Regions from separate parts of the Mesorhizobium sp. 2RAF21 genome, predicted to be linked through region 1. Evidence: riboswitches for the same ligand, from Rfam matches in the RefSeq annotation. Region 1 holds a riboswitch; each other region holds the start of a gene.
The links. A riboswitch is a leader RNA that binds a small molecule or an ion and turns the genes downstream of it on or off. The one in region 1 is predicted to bind cobalamin.
Positions count from the first base shown of each region.

Region 2: another riboswitch for cobalamin. It lies ahead of bluB (5,6-dimethylbenzimidazole synthase); the one in region 1 lies ahead of AB4136_RS16880 (precorrin-8X methylmutase).
Region 3: another riboswitch for cobalamin. It lies ahead of AB4136_RS12530 (TonB-dependent receptor domain-containing protein); the one in region 1 lies ahead of AB4136_RS16880 (precorrin-8X methylmutase).
Region 4: another riboswitch for cobalamin. It lies ahead of AB4136_RS16045 (ABC transporter substrate-binding protein); the one in region 1 lies ahead of AB4136_RS16880 (precorrin-8X methylmutase).

Region 1 covers NZ_JBFRGM010000009.1:253,545-258,647, reverse strand. Annotated here, with positions in the region: gene AB4136_RS16905 (hypothetical protein) at 1-565, opposite strand, end outside; partial or broken gene AB4136_RS16900 (precorrin-6A/cobalt-precorrin-6A reductase) at 458-679, shown strand; gene AB4136_RS16895 (hypothetical protein) at 726-1,067, shown strand; gene AB4136_RS16890 (precorrin-3B C(17)-methyltransferase) at 1,031-1,795, opposite strand; gene AB4136_RS16885 (precorrin-2 C(20)-methyltransferase) at 1,792-2,517, opposite strand; gene AB4136_RS16880 (precorrin-8X methylmutase) at 2,514-3,152, opposite strand; cobalamin riboswitch at 3,383-3,585, opposite strand; cobalamin riboswitch at 3,657-3,855, shown strand; gene AB4136_RS16875 (CbtB domain-containing protein) at 3,889-4,062, shown strand; gene AB4136_RS16870 (CbtA family protein) at 4,078-4,854, shown strand; gene cobU (bifunctional adenosylcobinamide kinase/adenosylcobinamide-phosphate guanylyltransferase) at 4,847-5,103, shown strand, end outside.
Region 2 covers NZ_JBFRGM010000007.1:82,301-87,403, reverse strand. Annotated here, with positions in the region: gene AB4136_RS12995 (MFS transporter) at 1-101, opposite strand, end outside; gene AB4136_RS12990 (TetR/AcrR family transcriptional regulator) at 246-857, shown strand; gene bluB (5,6-dimethylbenzimidazole synthase) at 861-1,589, opposite strand; cobalamin riboswitch at 1,636-1,818, opposite strand; gene AB4136_RS12980 (histone deacetylase family protein) at 1,939-2,865, shown strand; gene AB4136_RS12975 (exodeoxyribonuclease VII small subunit) at 2,869-3,120, shown strand; gene AB4136_RS12970 (pirin family protein) at 3,223-4,143, shown strand; gene dxs (1-deoxy-D-xylulose-5-phosphate synthase) at 4,233-5,103, shown strand, end outside.
Region 3 covers NZ_JBFRGM010000006.1:317,745-322,847, forward strand. Annotated here, with positions in the region: gene AB4136_RS12515 (ABC transporter ATP-binding protein) at 1-263, opposite strand, end outside; gene AB4136_RS12520 (FecCD family ABC transporter permease) at 260-1,261, opposite strand; gene AB4136_RS12525 (ABC transporter substrate-binding protein) at 1,258-2,145, opposite strand; gene AB4136_RS12530 (TonB-dependent receptor domain-containing protein) at 2,166-4,028, opposite strand; cobalamin riboswitch at 4,213-4,417, opposite strand; gene AB4136_RS12535 (PilZ domain-containing protein) at 4,486-4,779, opposite strand.
Region 4 covers NZ_JBFRGM010000009.1:84,133-89,235, forward strand. Annotated here, with positions in the region: partial or broken gene AB4136_RS16025 (methyltransferase domain-containing protein) at 1-718, opposite strand, end outside; gene AB4136_RS16030 (pseudoazurin) at 715-1,152, opposite strand; gene AB4136_RS16035 (ABC transporter ATP-binding protein) at 1,164-1,928, opposite strand; partial or broken gene AB4136_RS16040 (FecCD family ABC transporter permease) at 1,925-2,975, opposite strand; partial or broken gene AB4136_RS16045 (ABC transporter substrate-binding protein) at 2,983-3,998, opposite strand; cobalamin riboswitch at 4,152-4,345, opposite strand; gene AB4136_RS16050 (cobalamin-binding protein) at 4,361-5,103, opposite strand, start outside.

The DNA.
Region 1 (5,103 bases):
ACAGGATGCGCGCCAAGCGACCTTCATACTGTTCAACCGCGATAGCATTGAGCGATGGACGCGCGAGCATCCATTCGATAGAAATGGAACTAGAGCCCGCGCGAATGTCCCACAGTAACTCGCCACGCTGGGGCGCAAGCGAGTCGACATGACGCGCCAGCGTGGCCCCAACCCCAAACTCGCCGCGCAATCGCTGGACCGCCTGCATCCCGCTATCGAAAGGGACCGACCATGCATGCGCCTTGCCACTTATCAGCGACTGCGCCAGTTCGAGATGGCGCTTGCCGCCGAGGACGTAGGTTTCCCGCTCGGCCAGTCGGCTTGCGCGTGCGCGAAGGCTGTCAGCGCCAGCGCAGGGCAAGATCACATCATTAAAAGGCCTGATGTAGAGCCCTACATCCGCGTCCTTGGCGGCGCGGGCGAGGCGCGTGAACTCGCCACGCGCCTCGTCGCGCTTGCCGATATCGGTATCACGCTGTCGCTTGCCGGGAGAGTCAAGCCGCTCGCGCCGATGGGAACCGTGCGCGTCGGCGAGCTCCGCGGTGCCACAGGATTGGCAAACCATCTTCCCGCCGAGCGGATTGCTCTTCTTATCGATGCGACTCACCCTTTCGGGTCGTGGATTTCGGCCAATGCCGTGGCGGTCGCGCGAAGCACGGGCGCGCCGTTGATCGCCCTCGACTGGCCATCCTTGGCACGAGATGCAAAGCGACCGCTGGATCAATGTGACCACGCTTGCGGAGGCCGTCGAAAAGCTTGGGCAAGCAGGTCGAAGTGCCTTTCTGGCAGTCGGCCAGCAGGAGGTGAGAGAGTTCGTTTCGGCTCCGCAACACTTCCATCTCGTTCGCAGCGTAGTTGCGGTCGATAGGACCGTCGAACTGCCTAATGCCGAATATATCCTTGCGCGCAGTCCCTTCAGCGGCAGAGACCCGACCCGGGTGCTCGGCCTCCCGGTGGTCATGGTCACTCGACCCGAGGCTGCGGGCGGAGCGCGCGTCTTCAGCGTCGACGAGGTGTTGCGCGCCATGGATCATCTGCTCAGCATTCCCGCTGAACGCGGCGAATAGACCAGGGGCGGCAGACCGTCGCGTTCGATGATTCGCGTTTCGGCCGAACCTATGATGACACAGGTCGCCATGTCGGCCAGTGTTGCATCCGCTTCGCCAACCGGCATCACGGCAATGCGCTCGTCAGGCCGTCCCACCGCGCGCCCGAAGACTACCGGCGTTGTCGCAGGGAGGATTTCGCGCAGGATCTCGAACGCGTTTCCCAACTGCCAAGGGCGACCGCGGCTGATCGGGTTGTAGAGCGCGATGACGAAACCGGCAGTGGCCACGGCGCGCAACCGCGCTTCGATCACGTCCCAGGGTTTAAGATTGTCAGAAAGCGACATGGCGCAGAAATCATGGCCGAGCGGCGCGCCGATACGGGCGGCGACCGCGAGCATGGCGGTAACACCGGGCACGACGGAGACATCGATGCCGCGCCAGGCTTGCGGGCCGTGCTCGATCGCCTCGCAGACGGCGGCCGCCATGGCGAATACGCCTGCATCCCCTCCGGACACGACCGCAACGTGGCGACCGGACGCGGCCATTTCGAGCGCAGCGGAGGCGCGGGAGATTTCCTCGCGATTGTCTGAGGCATAGCGCGTCTGATGCGCACCGAGCTCGACGCGTTCGACATAGGGGCCGTAGCCGAACAGATCGGTTGCCTCGCCAACGGCCCCGCGTGCCTCGGGCGTAATCTGGTCCGGATTGCCTGGACCGAGGCCGACGACGACGAGCCTCCCGCTCATAGCTTTGCCGTCCAGCCAGGAACGAGCACCAGCGAGAAATAGGGCGCCTTATCGTCCGGCTTGTCCGCGAGCCGGACATTGGTCTTGTTCTCCATCGTGCCACGCTCGACATAAATCGCCCGGTCGAGCTTGCCTGCGGCCTGCAGGGCGCGGCGGATTTTCCCCAGATTGCGGCCGATCTTCATGATCACGGCAGCGTCGATGTGCCGCAGGCGCCGCGCGAGATCGGTTTCTGACAGGGTGCCCGGCAGGACGGTCAGGATGTCGTCGCCCTGCACGATCGGGACGCCGGCCTCCGACCAGCATCCCGACATGGCCGTGATGCCGGGAACGACTTCCGTCGGGTAGAGATGCGCCAGGCGAACATGAAGATGCATGTAGGAGCCGTAGAAGAGCGGATCGCCTTCGCTCAACACGGCGACGTTGCGGCCTGCGCTGAGATGGTCCGCGACCTCCTGCGCGGAGCGCTCGTAAAAATCGGTGATGGCCGAGCGGTAGTCGTCATGCGCCTTGTCGATCTCGGTGGTCACCGGATAGAGCAGTGGCAGTTCGATGACGCCGGGCTTGAGATGCGCCACCACGATGCGACGTGAATTGCTGTCGTTGCCGCGTTTTGCGAAATGCGCCACAACGTCGGCTTCAGCTAGTGCACGTATTGCCTTGAGCGTGAGCAGCTCGGGATCGCCCGGCCCGGTGCCGACGCCGGTCAGCTGCCCGCTCACAGCCCAGCCCTCGCCAGCGCATTGACCGTTGCCGCCGTCATTGCGCTGCCGCCCATTCGCCCACGAACAATAGCGAAAGGCATGCCGGAGCCGCCGTCCGCCAGGGCGTCCTTGGATTCGGCAGCACCAACGAAGCCGACTGGCATGCCTATGATGGCTGCCGGCCTCGGCGCACCGCCCGCGATCATGTCGAGCAGATAGAATAGCGCCGTTGGCGCATTGCCGATGGCGACGACCGAGCCTTCGAGGCGATCACGCCAGAGTTCCAGCGCGGTGGCGGATCGCGTATTGTGGAGCGTCCTGGCGAGGTCAGGCGTGCGCGAATCTCGCAGTGTACAGATGACCTCATTGGCGGCCGGCAGGCGCGCCCGCGTCACGCCGTGGGCGACCATTTCGGCATCACAGAAGATTGGCGCGCCGGATTTCAATGCGGACCGCGCTGTTTCCACGAATGTCGGCGAGAATTCGAAATGGCGTGCTGCATCGACCACGCCACAGGCATGGATCATGCGCACCGCGACATCTGCCTCGGCGTCCGAGAAGCGCGACAGGTCGGCTTCCGCGCGAATGATCGCGAAGGATTTATTGTAGATGGCGTCGCCATCGCGGATGTAATCGGAACCGGGGGCGCTCATCCTGCCGGTCGCTCGAAATTTCTGCTTTGTTGGGCGATGTATCGGGGCGGGAGCCGATCAGAACGCATTGCGTCGGTCATAAGCTGCGTCTCGGACGCGGAGCGTCGGGATGACGGCATGAATTGCACACGACAACGTTCATGTCGCTCGCCAGACGGCGGACGCGTCCATGGCGTCGGAAGACCGATCTTCAAAGTCCTGCTCCTTGCCCAGGGCACCCGCTGGGCGGTCGGAATAAATTGCCGACGGCAGGTCTCCTGGCTCCCGGATCATCGTCTCGCGCTGCCTTCCCGGACACCTCCAGTGGCGAATTGCGCGAAACTCTCCGGCTACAGTTGCGGGGACAGCTGCGGATGAACCTAAAGGCAGGCTTGCCGCATTCCCTCTTAGCCTTCCGCTTTAGGGCGGATGGACCGTCGACAGGCATTTAGTGCACGGCGCTCCTCGATGTCAACTGTACATCAACGCAGCGAAGATTATGTTTGCCGCATCCATGATTTCATCTATTGTGGTGGCGTTGGCGGTTCCATGTTAGGGACGCGATAGGGAATGTGGTGAGGATCGCGAGATCCAATTCCGCGGCTGCCCCCGCAACTGTAAGCGGCGAGCTTTCTCCGACATGCCACTGGGGCGAAGGTCCCGGGAAGGTGGAGCAGAGCCTTGACCCGCGAGCCAGGATACCTGCCGTTGACGCAACTGCAATCGAGTCCTCGGGTGGAGGGCGAAAGGATTAAACATGGCAACTTCAACTCTCGGTGCTTCCGTCTCAGTACAGGCGCGTCATCTTCAGTTCGCCTCGGCGGGTCTGCTCGGCCTCTTCCTCATCGGTTTCGTCGGCTTCTCTCACGTGGAAGCCGTTCACAATGCCGGACATGACTATCGCCATTCGATGGCGTTTCCCTGCCACTGACGAGGACCTGACATCATGAATCTGTTTCGCAGCGTCGTGTTCATCGCGGCGATCGCGGGGCTCGTGGCCGGCGTCGTTCTCGACTGCATGCAGGCCTTTGCCACCGTGCCGCTCATCCTGAAGGCGGAGGTCTACGAGCAGGCCGGTGGCGGCCATGAGCATGCCGCGGCAGCGCCAGCGGCCAACGCTACGGACACCAATGCCATGAGCAGCGTCGCACCGGCGCCGACCGAAGCGGTCGCTCCGGCTGAGGACGAAGGCTGGGCGCCGGCCGACGGCTTCGAGCGCTTCGCCTTCAGCGTGCTGGCCAACATCGTCACCGGCATCGGCTTCGCGCTGGTGCTGGTCGCGGTTTCCGAATTCGCAGGCGGCATCGGCAATTGGCGCCAGGGCGTGTTCTGGGGGCTGGCCGGTTTTGCCGTGTTCACGCTGGCGCCTGGTCTCGGCCTGCCGCCGGAACTGCCGGCGATGCCGGCGGCCGATCTCACCCAGCGCCAGATCTGGTGGTGGGCAACGGTGGCGGCAACCGCGGCCGGTCTTGGGCTGATCGCCTTCCGCAAATCGCTGCCGCTGGCGATTCTTGCCGTGGCCTTGATCGTGGCGCCGCATATTGTCGGCGCGCCGCAGCCCGACAGCTTCGAGACGCCGATCCCCGAAGATCTGCATCACCAGTTCGTGGTGGCGGTGACGGTGACCAATCTGGTGTTCTGGCTGGTGATTGGCGCCATCGTCGGCGTGGTGCGCGGACGCTTCACCGGCACGGCGACCAGCCTGCGCGACAGCTTTGCCTGATCGCAAAGGATTGACCTTCATCATCGGCGGTGCGCGCTCCGGAAAGAGCGCGCATGCCGAAAAACTGGTGACGGCCTATCCGTCTCCGTGGACCTATATCGCCACCGCTGAAGGCTATGACCAGGAGATGCGCGAGCGCATCGCGCTGCACCGCTCGCGGCGTGGCGAAGGCTGGGGGACCGTCGATGCGCCGCTCGACCTTGCCGGCGCGCTCGAGGCTCTGGCCGATGGACAGCCGGTGCTGGTCGA
Region 2 (5,103 bases), on a different contig from region 1:
CCGATGGGCGCCATGGCGATGGGCAGGCGGGCGATGAAGGCCGCGGCCGCAAAACCCTTGGTTCCCGGGGTTCGGAAGATTTCGCTGTAAGGATTGTGCATCGGAGCACTCCTGGATTTTCGAAGGGGTGCCACATACATACGTGGCGTATGCGAATGAGATAATTGCATACGTTGCGTATGTCAATTAATATGCGGTGCGTATGTGAAAAAATATACGCGACGTATGTGAAAAGGAACGACCAGATGAGGACCGCGCACAAACCTCGCAGCGAAATGATCGCCGAGACGCGCGCCAAGCTGATCGCGGCGGCGCGGCGCGCCTTCGCCACCGTCGGTTACGCCAACGCCTCGATGGACGACTTCACCGCCGAGGCGGGGCTGACCCGCGGCGCGCTCTATCATCACTTCGGCGACAAGAAGGGATTGCTGGAGGCCGTCATCGCCGAGCTCGACGCGGAGATGAACGAGCGGCTGTGCGTCATCTCGGCCCGGGCGACGGACCGCTGGCAGCGCTTCGTCGATGAGAATGTCGGCTATATCGAAATGGCGCTGGAGCCGGAAATCCAGCGCATCGTGCTGCGCGACGGTCCGGCAATCCTCGGCGACCCGTCGCAATGGCCCAATGCCAATGCCTGTATCACCTCGATAACCGGCAACCTCACCGCGCTGAAGGAGGAGGGCGTGGTCGGCGACATCGACCCGGAGGCGATGGCGCGCATCGTCAGCGGCGCCTCGCTTTACGCCGCACAGTGGATCGCCAACGCCGACGATCCGCATGAGACGTCGAAGAAGGCGGTCAAATCCTTTCGCGCGCTTCTGGAAGGGCTGCGCGTGCGCGACAATCAGGCTGCCTGACGGTTACCGGTCCGCGCCGGGTGCAACGCAGGCGGCCTTCAGCGCCTCCTCGCCGGCGCCGGCATAGGTCTCGCTCATGATGAGGTCGGCCAGCGGCAGCCGCGAGGCCCAGCCGCTGTGCTCCAGGTCCGGCCGCGCGGCGAACTCGCGGACATGGCCGACGCAGAGATAGGCGATGGGCACGACCGGCTCGGGAATGTCGAGCAGGCGCTTGAGCGCGTCGGCATCGAGAATGCTGACCCAGCCCACGCCGATGCCTTCCGCCCGCGCCGCCAGCCAGAAATTCTGCACGGCGCAGACCGTGCTGAAGAGATCCATCTGCGGATTGTGCCAGCGGCCGAGCGGCGAGCCCTCGCTGCGGCGCCGGTCGCAGGTGATGCAGAGGTTCAGCGCGCTTTCGCAGATGCCTTCCAGCTTGAGCTTGCGGTAGAGCGCCTGCCGCTCCCCGGCGATGTGTGGCAGTTCCTCGTTGCGCGCCGCGAGGAACAGGTCGCGCACCGCCTCGCGCCGGCCCATGTCGCGGACAACGACGAAGTTCCAGGGCTGCATGAAGCCGACCGAGGGTGCGTGATGCGCGGCCGTCAGAAGCCGCGCCAGCACGGCGTCGTCGATGGGGTCTGGGCGGAAATGGCTGCGCACGTCGCGGCGCGTGAAGATGGCGCGGTAGACGGCGTCGCGTTCGAAATCCTCGAACGAATTGTCGGGGGAGGCTGGAGTGCGGACGGCGTGCATCGCGTTTCCCTTGCGATCGGAACCATACCATCCGCCCGTCCATGCGGATGACCATTCCTGCCCGGCCGGTCTTCTGGCTTGGGTTCGTCCCGCTTGCGGCGCCTTCCCGTTCCGAAAAACAGTGGCCTTTGCCGAGCGGTCCCCCATACAGCGCTGGGCACGCCACGGATTTTCACCGTGTTCCCGATTCTCCCGCCTCGCAGCGGGCACCTGGCAGCGATGTCATCTTAGCGCATTGCCGGCGTAAGAACAGCCGGGAAGCCGACGCCAAATGACGCGCCGGGCATTTTCCCCAGCGCCATGCCGCTTGTCGCGTGGCCATCACGACCATTGCTGATAAGATAGGGCGATGACGACCCGCCTTTATTCGCATCCGATCTTTCTGGAGCACATCACGCCGCCCGGCCACCCGGAGCGGCCGGACCGGCTGCGCGCCATCGAGCGTGTGCTCGACGACGAGGCTTTCGCCGCGCTCGACCGGCGCGAGGCGCCATTGGGCGACGAGGCGACCATCCTCTATTGCCATCCGAGGGATTTCGTCGAACGCGTGCGCAAGGCGATCCCCGCGACCGGCCTTGCCCAGATCGACACCGACACCACTGCCAGCCCGAAGACCTGGCAGGCTGCGCTGACCGCGATCGGCGCTGCCAATGCGGCGGTGGACGATGTCTTCGCCGGCGATGCCGACAATGTCTTCGTGGCGGCGCGGCCGCCCGGCCACCATGCCGAAAAGACCACCGCCATGGGCTTCTGCCTGTTCAACACTGCCGCGATTGCCGCGCGTCACGCGCAGGAAAAGCATGGCGTCGAGCGTGTCGCCATCGTCGACTGGGACGTGCACCACGGCAACGGCACCCAGGACATTTTCTGGGACGATCCCTCGGTGCTCTACTGTTCGACGCATCAGATGCCGCTTTTCCCTGGCACCGGCGCCAAGAACGAGACCGGTGCCGGCAACATCGTCAACGCGCCGCTGGCGCCAGCCACCGGCAGCGATGTCTTCCGGGAGGCGTTCCGCACCCGTGTCTTGCCGGCGATCGACGCCTTCGCGCCGGATCTCGTCATCATCTCGGCCGGCTTCGACGCGCATCATCGCGACCCGCTGGCCGAGATCAACCTGACCGAGGACGATTTCGACTGGGCGACCGGGCAGCTGATGGACAGCGCCCGCCGCCACAGCGCAAACAGGCTGGTCAGCCTGCTCGAAGGCGGCTACGACCTGCACGGATTGGCATTTTCGGTCGCAGCGCATGTCGGCCGCCTGATGAAAGGATAAGGGATGGCCGCGGAAGCGAATGAAGACGTCAAGGCGATGAGCTTCGAACAGGCGCTGGATGCGCTGGAGAAGATCGTCGACGATCTGGAGCGCGGCGACGTGCCGCTCGACCAGTCGATCCGCATCTACGAGCGCGGCGAGGCGCTGAAGGCGCATTGCGACCGCCTGCTCAAGGCGGCCGAGGACAAGGTGGAGAAGATCAGGCTCGCCCGCGACGGCAAGCCGGTCGGCACGGAGCCGCTCGACGGGGATTGATGCGGTGAACAAACCGTCGTCGCATCGCCGGTATGCCTGAACCGGGCAGGGGTATAAGTTTCCTTCCATGAGGCGGCGCCGCCGCCGGATGGAGCAACACCCATGAGCTTCTTTCCCGGAAACGATCCCGAACCCGGCGACGCCTTTTCCTGCGACGCCATCGAACTGATGGTTATCGCCAACGCCAAAGACATTGGCGGTTTCGAGGTGCGCCGCGCATTGCCGATCGCCAAGCGCCGGCTGGTCGGTCCCTTCATCTTCTTCGATCGCATGGGGCCCGCCATCCTGCGCGCCGGCAAGGCGCTGGACGTGCGCCCTCATCCGCATATCGGCCTGTCGACGGTGACTTATCTGTTCGACGGCAAGATCAGGCACCGCGATTCGCTTGGCACCGAAATGGTCATCTCGCCGGGCGACGTGAACCTGATGACGGCCGGGCGCGGCATCGTTCATTCCGAACGCACGCCAGAGGAACTGCGCGGCTCGCCGATGTCGATGTCGGGCCTGCAGACCTGGATCGCGCTGCCCGACAGAGACGAGGAAATGGCGCCGGTGTTCGAAAACACGGCGGGCACGTCGCTGCCGGCTTTCGAGGCTGAAGGTGTGTCCGGCCGCCTCATCATCGGCGAACTGGAAGGCCGCCGCGCGTCGGTCACCACCTATCACGACACGCTTTACGCCGACATCCGGCTGGCGCCCGGCGCGAAGTACCGCATCGCCGCGGATGCCGAGGAACGCGCCATCTACGTGCTCGACGGCATCGTCACCATTTCGGGCGATCGTTTCTCCGAGAACCGCCTGCTGGTGTTCCGCCCCGGCGACGAGATCGTCGTGTCGTCGGAACAGGGGGCGCACTTCATGCTGTTCGGCGGCGCCTCGCTCGGCTCGCCGCGCTACATCTGGTGGAATTTCGTTTCCTCCTCGAAGGAACGCATCGAGCAGGCCAAGCAGGAATGGAAGACAGGCCGCTTCGATATCGTTCCTGGTGATGAGAAGGAGTTCATTCCCCTGCCGGAGAGCTGAGTGTGTCGCTGCGGCACATTTACTTTCGCTAATCGGCAGCCTATTCGACTTGTAAATACTCTTGACCGCGAGTTCGATCGGGCCAGCCAGTGACCGCCAGACCCAAAACACCGCTCCTCGACAAGGTCCGCATTCCGGCGGATCTGAGGACGCTCTCCGAGAGCGAGCTGCCGCAGCTGGCCGATGAATTGCGCGTCGAGCTGATCGACGCCGTCTCGCAGACCGGAGGTCATCTCGGAGCCGGTCTCGGCGTCGTCGAACTGACGGTGGCGCTGCACTACGTCTTCGACACGCCGAACGACCGCGTGATCTGGGATGTCGGCCATCAAGCCTATCCGCACAAGATACTGACCGGCCGGCGTGACCGCATCCGCACCCTGCGCCAGGAAAACGGTCTTTCCGGTTTCACCAAGCGCGGCGAAAGCGAATATGACCCGTTCGGCGCCGCCCATTCCTCGACCTCGATCTCGGCCGGCCTCGGCATGGCCGTGGCGCGCGATCTCTCCGGCGGCAAGAACAACGTCATCGCCGTCATCGGCGACGGCGCGATGTCGGCGGGCATGGCCTTCGAGGCGCTGAACAATGCCGGTGCGCTCGACGCCCGCCTGATCGTCATCCTCAACGACAACGACATGTCGATCGCTCCGCCGACCGGCGCGATGAGCGCCTATCTGGCGAGGCTCGGCTCCGGCAAGACCTATCTCGGCCTGCGCGACTTCGGCAAGAAGCTGACATCCTATCTCGGCAAGCGGGCCGACCGCGCCATCACCCGCGCCGTCGAACATGCGCGCGGCTATGTCACCGGCGGTACGCTGTTCGAGGAGCTCGGCTTCTTCCACATCGGTCCGATCGACGGGCACAATCTCGAACACCTGATCCCGGTGCTGAAGAATGTGCGCGACAACGGCAAGGGCCCGGTGCTGATCCATGTTGTGACGCAAAAGGGCAAGGGCTACGCGC
Region 3 (5,103 bases), on a different contig from region 1:
GCAAGTTCGCGCTCCTGCGCCAGATAGGCCACCGCTGCAGCCCGTTCTCGGGCGTTCATCCCGGCGGCATCGCGTCCGTTGATGACGATGCTGCCTCGTGCCGCGACGAGGCCGAGCACCGAGCGCAGCAATGTCGACTTGCCGGCGCCGTTGGGGCCGATCAATCCGACGAATTCGCCCGGCCGGACGGTGAAGGAAATGTCTTCCAGCACGCGCCGGGCGCCGAGCGAGGCGGAAAGGCTGGTGAGGGTCAGCAGGCTCATGCCAGCCTCCGCCGTTCGCGATAGACGAGCCACAGGAAGAACGGCGCGCCGACGATCGCGGTGAGCACGCCGAGTTTGAGGTCCTTGCCCGGTGCGATGACGCGCACGAGGATGTCGGCGGCGAGAACCACCGCCGCGCCGCCAAGGGCGGAAGCCGGCAGCAGCCGCGAGGGCCGTGCTCCCACCAGCGGTCGCAGCAGATGCGGCACCACCAGCCCGACGAAGCCGATGGCGCCGGCCACGGCGGTGGCGGCGCCCACGGAAGCGGCGGTGCCGAGCACCGCCAGGCGCTGCACGCGGCGTATGTCGATGCCCAGCGAGGCCGCGGTGTCGCTGCCGAGCGTCAAGGCGTCGAGCGCGCGGCCGAGTGTCAGCAGCACCGCCCAGCCGGCAAGCATGAACGGCGCCGCCAGCCAGACATGGGTCATCGAACGGTCGGTGAGCGAGCCGAGCATCCAGAACATGATCTCCAACGCCGCGAAGGGATTGGGCGACAGGTTGAGCGCCAGCGAGGTCATGGCCCCGGCGAGGCTGGAGACGGCGACGCCGGCCAGGATGATGGTAAGCGTGCTGCCGCGCCCTCCGGCGAGCGCCTGCACGACGATGACGGCGACCATCGCCCCCGCGAGCGCTGCCAGTGGCAAGGCGAAGGGAAACAGCATCGTCAGGCCGGAATAGATGGCGAGCACGGCGCCGAGCGAGGCCGAGGCGCTGACGCCGATCAGGCCGGGTTCAGCCAACGGGTTGCGCAGATAGCCTTGCAGGGCCGCGCCCGAAAGGCCGAGCGTGGCGCCGACCATCAAGCCGAGGAGCGCGCGCGGCAGCCGGATCTCGCGCATGATGAGTACGATTTCGTCCGCCTTGTCGGAGAACAGCGCGCGCATGCTGTCGCCGAAGGCGATGGCTGCCGGACCGACCGTCAGCGACAGCATGAACAGCAGCACGACCAGGACTGTCAGCGCCGCGAGCAGGGCGCGGTAGCGGGTCGTTTCACTCATGGCTTTTCGGCTCCCGAATGATCGCTGGCCGCCTCGACAAGCAATTGCACTGCCTCCGCCGTGAACGGGGTGCCGCAGATCGTGTATCTGGCCGGCACGGAAATGCTGCCGGTTTCCGCCGCCAGCGTTCTGTAGGCGGGGTGGACAAAGGTCTGCTGGGCAAGGGCCGGCGCGGCGTAGCGCGCCTCGCTGTCGACCAGCATGTCCGGCCTGGCCATGACCAGCAACTCCAGCGGCAATTGCTGGGTTCCGGACATGCCAAGCCTGGTGGCGAGATTGGTCAGGCCCGACGCGGTTACCACCGCGTCGACCAGGGTGCCGGCGCCGGAGGTGTAGGCATTGGCGTAATAGGTAGCGACGGTGATGTCGGGATGCGCCTTGGCCCTGGCCTCGGCCAGCTTGCGGTCGAGCTCGGCCACCAGCGCCTCGGCGCGGTTGCGGCGGCCGAGCATGTCGCCCATCCGCCTGAGGCCCGCCTTGACGTCGTCGAAGGAGGTTTCGGGCGCGAATTCCTCAACGCGGATACCGAGCCTCCTGAGCAGGCCGACCGTCGCTCGCGTCGTATAGCTGCCGGCAAGAACGAGGTCCGGCTGCATCAGGAACACTTCCTCGGCCAATCCGTGATTGATCGCGAAGCGCTGTGCTTCGTCCACCAGCACCGAGGTGTTGGGATCGGCGGCAAGATAGGAAACGGAATGAAGCTGGCCGTCGGCGGCCAACAGCATTGCCATCTGGTCGGTGCAGACATTCGTCGAGACGACGCGTCGCGGCGCCTCGCCGGCGCGCGCCGCGCCGGCAAACGCGACGAGGGCAAGGCCCGCTGTCAGTGCAAAGGCGGCGGCACGGTCGATCCAGCCGGTGTGGCTTGTGCTGTCTGGTGCCATCGCCTTGTCCTCGTTCACCGTCAGAATGTCCGGGTGAAGCTCAGATTGAAAGTCCGGCCGGGCGCGCGATAATCCGTCACCGTCGAATATTCGGCGTCGAACAGGTTCTCGACCGCGAACTTCACCTGCGAACGGGCGTCGAGCGCATAGAGCGCGGTGAAGTCCATCGTCACATAGTCCGGCAGTTTCACCGTGTTGGCCGCGTTGGCATAGCGCGCCGCGCCGTAGAGCAGACGGGCGGTCAGATCGAGCTGTTCGGTCGGGCTATAGGTGATCTCGGCCGTCGCCTTGAACCGGTCGCGATAGGGGATGTATTTGCCGTTGTCTTGGTTGAGCGGTTCGCGCACATCGACAGTCACCTTTCCGGCCCATTCAGTGTTGAAGCGGTGGTCGAGCGCCGCCTCGAAACCGGTGATGCGGGCCTTGGCCACGTTGAAGGGCCGATAAGTCGGCGGATTGGACGCGATCGCGTCGGCCAGCCAGGTCTGGTAGAAGGCGAGGTCGAGACTGGTGTCGGCGCCCGCCCGCCAGTTTAGCCCGACTTCGTAGGATTTGGATTTTTCCGGCTTGAGGTCCGGGTTGGAATAGCCCGGATAATAAAGCTCGTTGAAGCTCGGTGCCCTGAAGCCGGTGGCATAGGATGAGCGCAACGTGACGTCGGGCAGGATTTCATAGCTCGCGCCGACATTGTAGGTGGTGGCGCCGCCAAATTGGCCGTTGTGGTCATAGCGGATGCCGCTGTCGATCGTCAGCGCGTCGTATGATAGCGAGTATTGGCTGAACACCGCCGCCAGCGTACGCGCGGTCACGTCGAATTTGACGGTGGAATCCACCTGTTCGCGATAGGCCTCTACGCCGCTGGTCAGCACATGCGACATGGCGCCGGTGTCGAAACCCTTCTGGGTCGAGGCGAAGATGCCGTAGCGGCTGGAGTTGAAGCGGCTGTCGCCGGCGACGCCGTCGCGGAAATTGCGGGAGCGGTCGACGGAGCTCGACAGTTCGACGGTCGAGGACCAGTCCGCGCCATGCTTGATCTCGGTACCAAGTTTGCCGACGAAGCTTGTCGTGTCGACCTCGTTGGCGCCGGGATAGGAGGCGTCGTACTGGCCGCGACTGCGGGCAACCAGCGCATCGCCATAGATTCGGCCCCAGTCGAACTGCTTCGACAGCGAGGCGTTTACCGACCCCAACAGGAAGCCGTCATCGTCCGGCTCGTGGCCCCAGGCAGTCGGCATGGTGAAATCATAGCCGCGCGTGCCGATCACGCTGCCACCGAATGAATAGTCGACGCCGCTCGCGTTGTGACCGCGTACGTTGCCGGACAGGGTTCCGCCCCAGGGATGGCTGACGCCGGTGGTGATGGAGGCGCAACTGTCGCGGCCGTCGGCGCAGGGGCCGCCCTGCTTGGTGATGATGTTGACGACACCGCCCATGGCGTCGGAGCCGTATTGCGCCGAATGCGCGCCCTTGGCGATTTCGATGCGTTCGATCGAGTCGAGCGGAATGTTGCCGAGCGAGGCGGTGCCGGTGGTGACGGAACTGGCGCGGACGCCATTGACCAGCACCAGCGTCTGGCTGGCCGACATGCCACGCAGATAAAGATTGGCGCCGGCACCCTGACCTCCATAGGTGATGATGGAAACGCCTGTATAGGCTTTCAGCAGCGAGGGCAGATCGGGCGCGGCCGAGCGTTCGATGCTCTTGGCGTCGATCACCGTCACCGAGGAGGTCGAGCGCTCCAGCGTGGTTTCGCGTCTCAGCGGTGTGGTGACCACGATGCGGTCGAGCATCGTGACGTCGCCGCGGTCATTATTGTCCTGCGCGCCGGCATGGTTCGTCGAAGCCAGCGCCGCGGCACCAACCAGGAAAACAGTCTTTGTCACTTCCGCCCCCAAAAGGATCGACGGCGCAACGGCGCCGCAAGGTTCATCGCGAACCGCAGACGGATGTGGCGATGCGAGGATTTGCGACGGGTCGCATTTCACCTCTCGGCCGTTCCGGCACGCGGCAACACTTTGTCGTGTCACCGCCACGGAAGACCGCGCCTGATCACACCCCGTGATCAAGCATGGGTGACCGGAACAGGCAGGTCTCCTGACTTCCGTGTCATCGCTCTCTTCCGCCTTCCCGGTCGCGTCAGCGCCAGTGGCATCGTGGAAGAAGGCTCAACGGTTACAGTTGCGGGGGCAGTCGCGGCTTCGTCCGATTGCTCGGCCTCACCGTGTTCCCTTTTCATCCGCCTCGCGGCGGAACCAATTCCGATTCGGAAGCTAGCCATGGCTGCCCGACGCGTCAACCGGGCCGGCGAACGAATGCCGCGATGGCAGCGATGCCGCGACCTCAGCCGTAGTGGAGGCGCGGTTTCGGACCCTGGCCGACGAATTGCACGCCGACGCGGTCGTTGCGGCGCCAGCGCAGCACCGCTTCATAGGCGATGCCATCCACAGGCACGTAGAGGCTGAAGCGTTCGGGCACGACGACGTCGGCGGCCACCTTCAGTTCGGCACCGTTGGCATGCTGGTTGCGGATGACGCAGGGGATTTCCGATGTGTGGATACTGGTGATGATTGTGGCGCCCTTGAGCACGCGTTGCCGGTGCTCGCGCTCGCGATGTTCCGTTTCCTGTTCGGACATGACCGTCTCATCACCCGGCGCCATCGGGCTGCGGCGCGTCTCAATTAGAACCCGTGCAGGTAACCATGAACACCGACAATAGACAATTGCCGCGGTGTCGCGGCCAACAGCAATCTCCGATCGGGGTATCGAATTGATGAATCGGGACCGTGTCGTTTTCAGGACTTTCGCACCGGTCTGTGCGGCAGGCGGCGGGTGGCGTAGCGACAACATCGACCCGTAACATTGTTGCAATGTGACGACGCGAAGCAGGGCGACGGCATCTGGTGCCGCAATGATTTCGAGATGAGGCCTGCAATGCGCTTGTTATCTGTGGTGTGTATC
Region 4 (5,103 bases), 170 kb from region 1:
GGCGGTCTTTCGCTGCGCTCTCGCGACAGGAGCATGCGAAAGCCTGGTGATATTTTCGAAGCCGGCTTGGGAAAGCATGGATGAAAGCACGTCAAATCGGAGCCCGTCGGCAAACGGCAGAGCGTGCATTATTTCGGCGTGGCGAGCACTCAACGACCCGTCATAGTATGGGTCCGCCCCGAAGTCCGGTCAATCAGGTCAACCAGGGCGGTCGCGATCCTGCCGAGTAGTGTCGGCTTTGCCCAGTCGCCATCATACACGATCAGCTTGCCGCCGGGTTTGAGAATTCGCAGCCACTCCCGGAAAGTTGCCTCGGGCTGCAGCAACGTCCAAACCAAGTGCCGGCACACGATGGCGTCATAGGACTGGTCCGGCTCCATCGTGTTCTCTGCGTCGGCAAGCAGAAATCGTAGGCGCGGTTTGTCTATGTGCTTGGCGCGCGCGACGCCGAGCATCGCTTCGGAGAAGTCGAGCGCGGTGACGTCATGGCCCAGATCTTGGATGAGCTTCGTGATCTCGCCCGTGCCGCAAGCCAGTTCGAAGACATGGAGCGGCGTAGCCCTAAGGTGGTCCGGATCGGTTCCTGCCATGCCCTGAACTCGTGGTCCGAGGAGATGCCGTGGCCGAAGGCGCGGTCGAACGTCTTTGCCCGCTCCGACCAGTAGGCGCGGATCTGTTCCTTCAGGTGAAAGTTGGGGCGATGGGGATCGTCGCTCACTTGCCGAAACCGTTCCGCGCCAGGATCTCGTCGAAGCGCCTGCGGGCTCGCTCGGGCACATCGGCAGGGACAAAGCTCTCCGGCAGTGCCGCCCCGCCGACGCGGATCACCATCACCATGCCCATCGCAAAATGCGGCGAACACTTGATGCCGTAGAACCCCTCCTGGTCGAGCGTCACCTCGATCTCCTCGTTGAGCTTGCCCTTGAAGCCGGCATTGCCGTCCGGAACCATGCCCTCGATCGTCACGGCGTTGTGGTCGGCGCTGGCATTCAGGAACTTCACCTTGTCCCCGGGCTGTAGCGACAGAAAATCAGGCTCGTAGGTCATCGGCCCGGCTGCGCCGCGGTTCAGCATCTTCACCTCGTACATCTCGGCGAGAGCAGCAGTCGGAACCGCCAGCGTGAGGACGAGTGCGAAAACCAACGAGCGCATGGAAAGACCTTTCAGGCAACTTGATGGAAGCGGAACATGGAAGCGCCGTCGGTGGGATCGACAACAATACCGGTGCGTACGCCGAAGACAGCGCCGATCCGTTCGACGGTCAGCACTTCTTGCGGGGGCCCCAGCGCAACGAGGCGGCCGCTGGCCATAACCCCTATGCGGTCGCACGAAAGCGCCTGGTTGAGATCGTGCAGCGCCACAACCGAGGTAACCGGAAGCCTTGCGACGAGGTGGAGGATCGAGAGCTGGTGCTGGATATCGAGATGGTTCGTTGGCTCATCGAGCAGCATGATTTCTGGCCGCTGCGCCAAGGCACGAGCGAGATGGACACGCTGGCGCTCGCCGCCGGAAAGTGTCGTCCAGGAACGGCCCTCAAAACCTTCCATGTCGGTGTCGGCAAGCGCCTGCGCGACAATTCGGTCGTCTTCAGGCGACCAGGGCTGCAGCGGAGAGAGCCAAGGTGTGCGGCCGAGCTCGACGGCGTCCTTCACCGTGAACGCTTCCGTGGTTTCCGACTGCTGCTCGAGGAAGGCAACGAGCTGCGCGATCTCTCGCCGCGGCATCAATTGAAGCGGCCTGCCCTTCAGCACCATGTCGCCTGAAGTCGGGCGGGGTATCCCGCCGAGCAATTTCATCAACGTCGATTTGCCCGAGCCGTTCGGGCCGACAAGGCCGAGCATCTCGCCCTCGTTCACGACGAGATCGATGCCGCTGATGATCGGCTTGCCGCGTGCCGACCAGCCGATGTCTCGCGCTTCGAGGATCATGGCCCGCGCCGTCCGCGCAGGAGGATCAGCGCAAAGGCCGGCGCGCCGACCAACGCAGTGATGACCCCAATCGGCAAGACCTGACCCGAGATGATCGTGCGCGAAAGAACGTCGGCAGCAATGAGGAAAGCGGCCCCGATGAGCGCGACGGCTGGCCCCAGACGGCCATGTCGAACGCCGACAAGGAATCGCGCCGCGTGCGGGATGACAAGTCCGACAAAACCGATAGAGCCGACGATGCTGACCATTACGGCGGTGACCAGCGCGGTCAGTCCGATGAGGACGACCTGGACCTGTCGGACATTGATGCCGAGGGACGAAGCCGATTCCGCGCCAAAGGCGAAGGCGTCTAGGGCCCGCGCATACCAGATGCAGGCGAGCAGACCGACGAGCGCAATCGGGACGGCCAGCCACACGTCGGGCCAGCGCACCCCGCTGAGGTTTCCGAGCAGCCAGAACATGATCGCGCGCGCCTGCTCGGCATTGGCGGACTTGGTGATGATGAAAGAGGTCAGCGCGTTGAACAGCTGCGATCCGGCGATGCCCGCAAGGATGATCTGCCCATGCCGTGCAGAGACACCCCGCCGCCAGCGGCCGGGCAAGCCCGGCGACCAGCAGAAAAGCGGCGACCGCCCCGGCAAAGGCACCGAGCGACATCGAGATCGCCCCCGCGCCCAGCCCAGCGACCGTAACCGACACCGCGCCCGTCGACGCGCCGGCCGATATCCCAAGAAGGTATGGGTCGGCGAGCGCATTGCGCAGCAGCGACTGAAGCACCATGCCGGAGATCGCCAGCCCGGAGCCGCAGCAGGCGGCAACGATCGCGCGCGGCAGCCGGTAGTTCCAGATGATGCCTAGGTCGATCGGATCGACGACATAGGTCGCGCCAAACATCTGGTTGGCCAGGACCTGCAGGACCGTCGAGACGGGGATCGGCGTTTCTCCAATGCAGGTGCCGGCAAGTACCGCCGCCAGAAGCGCGACGATGACCAGCGCCCCCCGGCGAAGCCGGGAGGCGTATACTGCTTGCGTATGGGAAAGGCTCAATTCGGGCCTACTTGGCCAGCCCGAAATCCTTCAGAGCACTGGACAGGACTTCGATGCCGTTGATGGTGCGGATAGTCGCATCCATGGCGTGCGCGTCCATGACGACGATGCGGTTGTTTTTCACCGCATCCATCTGGCTGGCGACCGGGTCGGACTTGAGGAATTCGAGCTTCTTTTCGACATCGTCGGCGGGGAAGCGGCGACGGTCCATCTTGGCGACGACGGTCATGGTCGGGTTCGCCTTGGCGATCGTCTCCCAACCCACGACCGGCCATTCCTCGTCGGACTCGATGATGTTCTTGATGCCGAGCTGTTCCATGATGTAGCCGGGCCCACCCTTGCGGCCAGCTACATAGGGGTCGATGTCCATCTCGGCGCTGGAGAACCAGAACACGGCCGATACGTCATCGAGGTTAAGAGCCTTCGCGTCGGCGACCGCCTTTGCCTCGCGCTCGGTGAGGCTGGCCACGACTTCCGCACCCTTTTCCTGGACATCGAATATTTGAGCGAGTTCACGCACGCCCTGGTGGATCGTCGCCGTCGAGAACAGGGTGCTTCGCGTGCCGTCGACACCAACCGTGTTGTCCTTGCCCACGCAGTCGGCGGGCATGATGTAGGTCGGGATCTTGATGTCGTGGAACTGCTGGCGCGTCGCAACGATGCCCTGCGGACCGATATGCCATTCGAACTGGATGACGACAAGTTCCGGTCTCTTATTGACGACGGCCTCGAAGCTCGGATCATTGTCGGCCAACCGCTCGACCCTGTCGTTGATCTCCTGAACTCCGGCAAAACTTCGTTGAACCACACCGACGTGCCCTTAACCTTGTCGCCGAGGCCCAGCAAATAGAGGACTTCGGTCGCCGCCTGGCCGACCGTCACGGCAGAACCAGGCGCCTTCTCGAACGTCAGAGTCTCGCCGCAGTTCTGCAGCGTCAGAGGATATTTGATTGGTTCTGCCGATGCGGCGGCGGTCAGAAACGTGAAGCTAGCGGCGGCGAATGCCAGGCGTGCGAGGGTCATGACTACGATATCTCCGATCGGTGTTGGACTCGAGCCGGAAAATGCGGGTCAGGACGGCAATGATCGTCATCACGTCGCAACAGACGAGATGCGGCTGCACTCCAGGTGTGGCTAGCGTCATCGACAACCTCCCCGGACAACCCCGCCCGGCGCGTTCAGTTACAGTTGTCGGTAGGTCTCCTGACTTACGGGTCATTGTCCGTCTCGGCCTTCCCGGGGGCTAATCCCAGTGGCATGATCGAGATGGACTTACCGCCTACAGTTGCGGGGGCAGTTTCGGTTCGCGGACAAGGCCGCGGCGAATTCCCTGTTATTTCCTTACGGAAACCGACACTCGTTCCTAGCGGAATGCACCACATGCATCAAGTAGCCGCATCGCCTTTTGCTTGAGAGGCTCCATGCAGCGCCGCGATGATCGCGTCGAGGCCGTCGGTCAGCGCGGCAGGGCCTGGCTGCAGAATCAGCGGCGACTTGATCTCGAAAATGCGGTTGTTGCTGACCGCCGGAATGGCGCTCCAGCCGGGCCTAGTCCTGATCTTGTCGGGCACGACTTTCTTGCCGCACCAGGATGCGAGGATGACATCTGGCGCTGCCGCCACGACGTCTTCCGGGGAAACGATGCGGTCCTTGGCAGCCTTCGCTCCGGCCTTGTCCGGGAAGACATCGTCGCCGCCGGCAATGCAGATCAGCTCAGAAACCCAGCCAATCCCGCTGATCATCGGATCGTCCCATTCCTCGAAATACACCTTCGGACGCGGAGCGCCACGAACGGAAGCAGCTATGTCTCGGAGCCGCGCTTCGTAGTTCTTCGCCAACCGCTCGGCCTTGTCGGCGGCTCCGACCAGGGCACCCACGGTGCGGATCATGGCGAGGATGCCGGCAATGTCCCGCTGATTGAAGGCATGCACCGTCACGCCTTCGCGGATCAGGTTCATGACGATCTCGGCCTGGAGGTCGGAGAAGGTGAAAACCAGATCCGGATCGAGGGCCAGGATCTTCGGGATGTCGGCCGAGGTGAATGCGGAGACACGAGGTTTCTCGCGGCGCACCTGCGGCGGGCGCACCGCATAGCCGGACACGCCGACGATGCGGTCCTGTTCGCCGA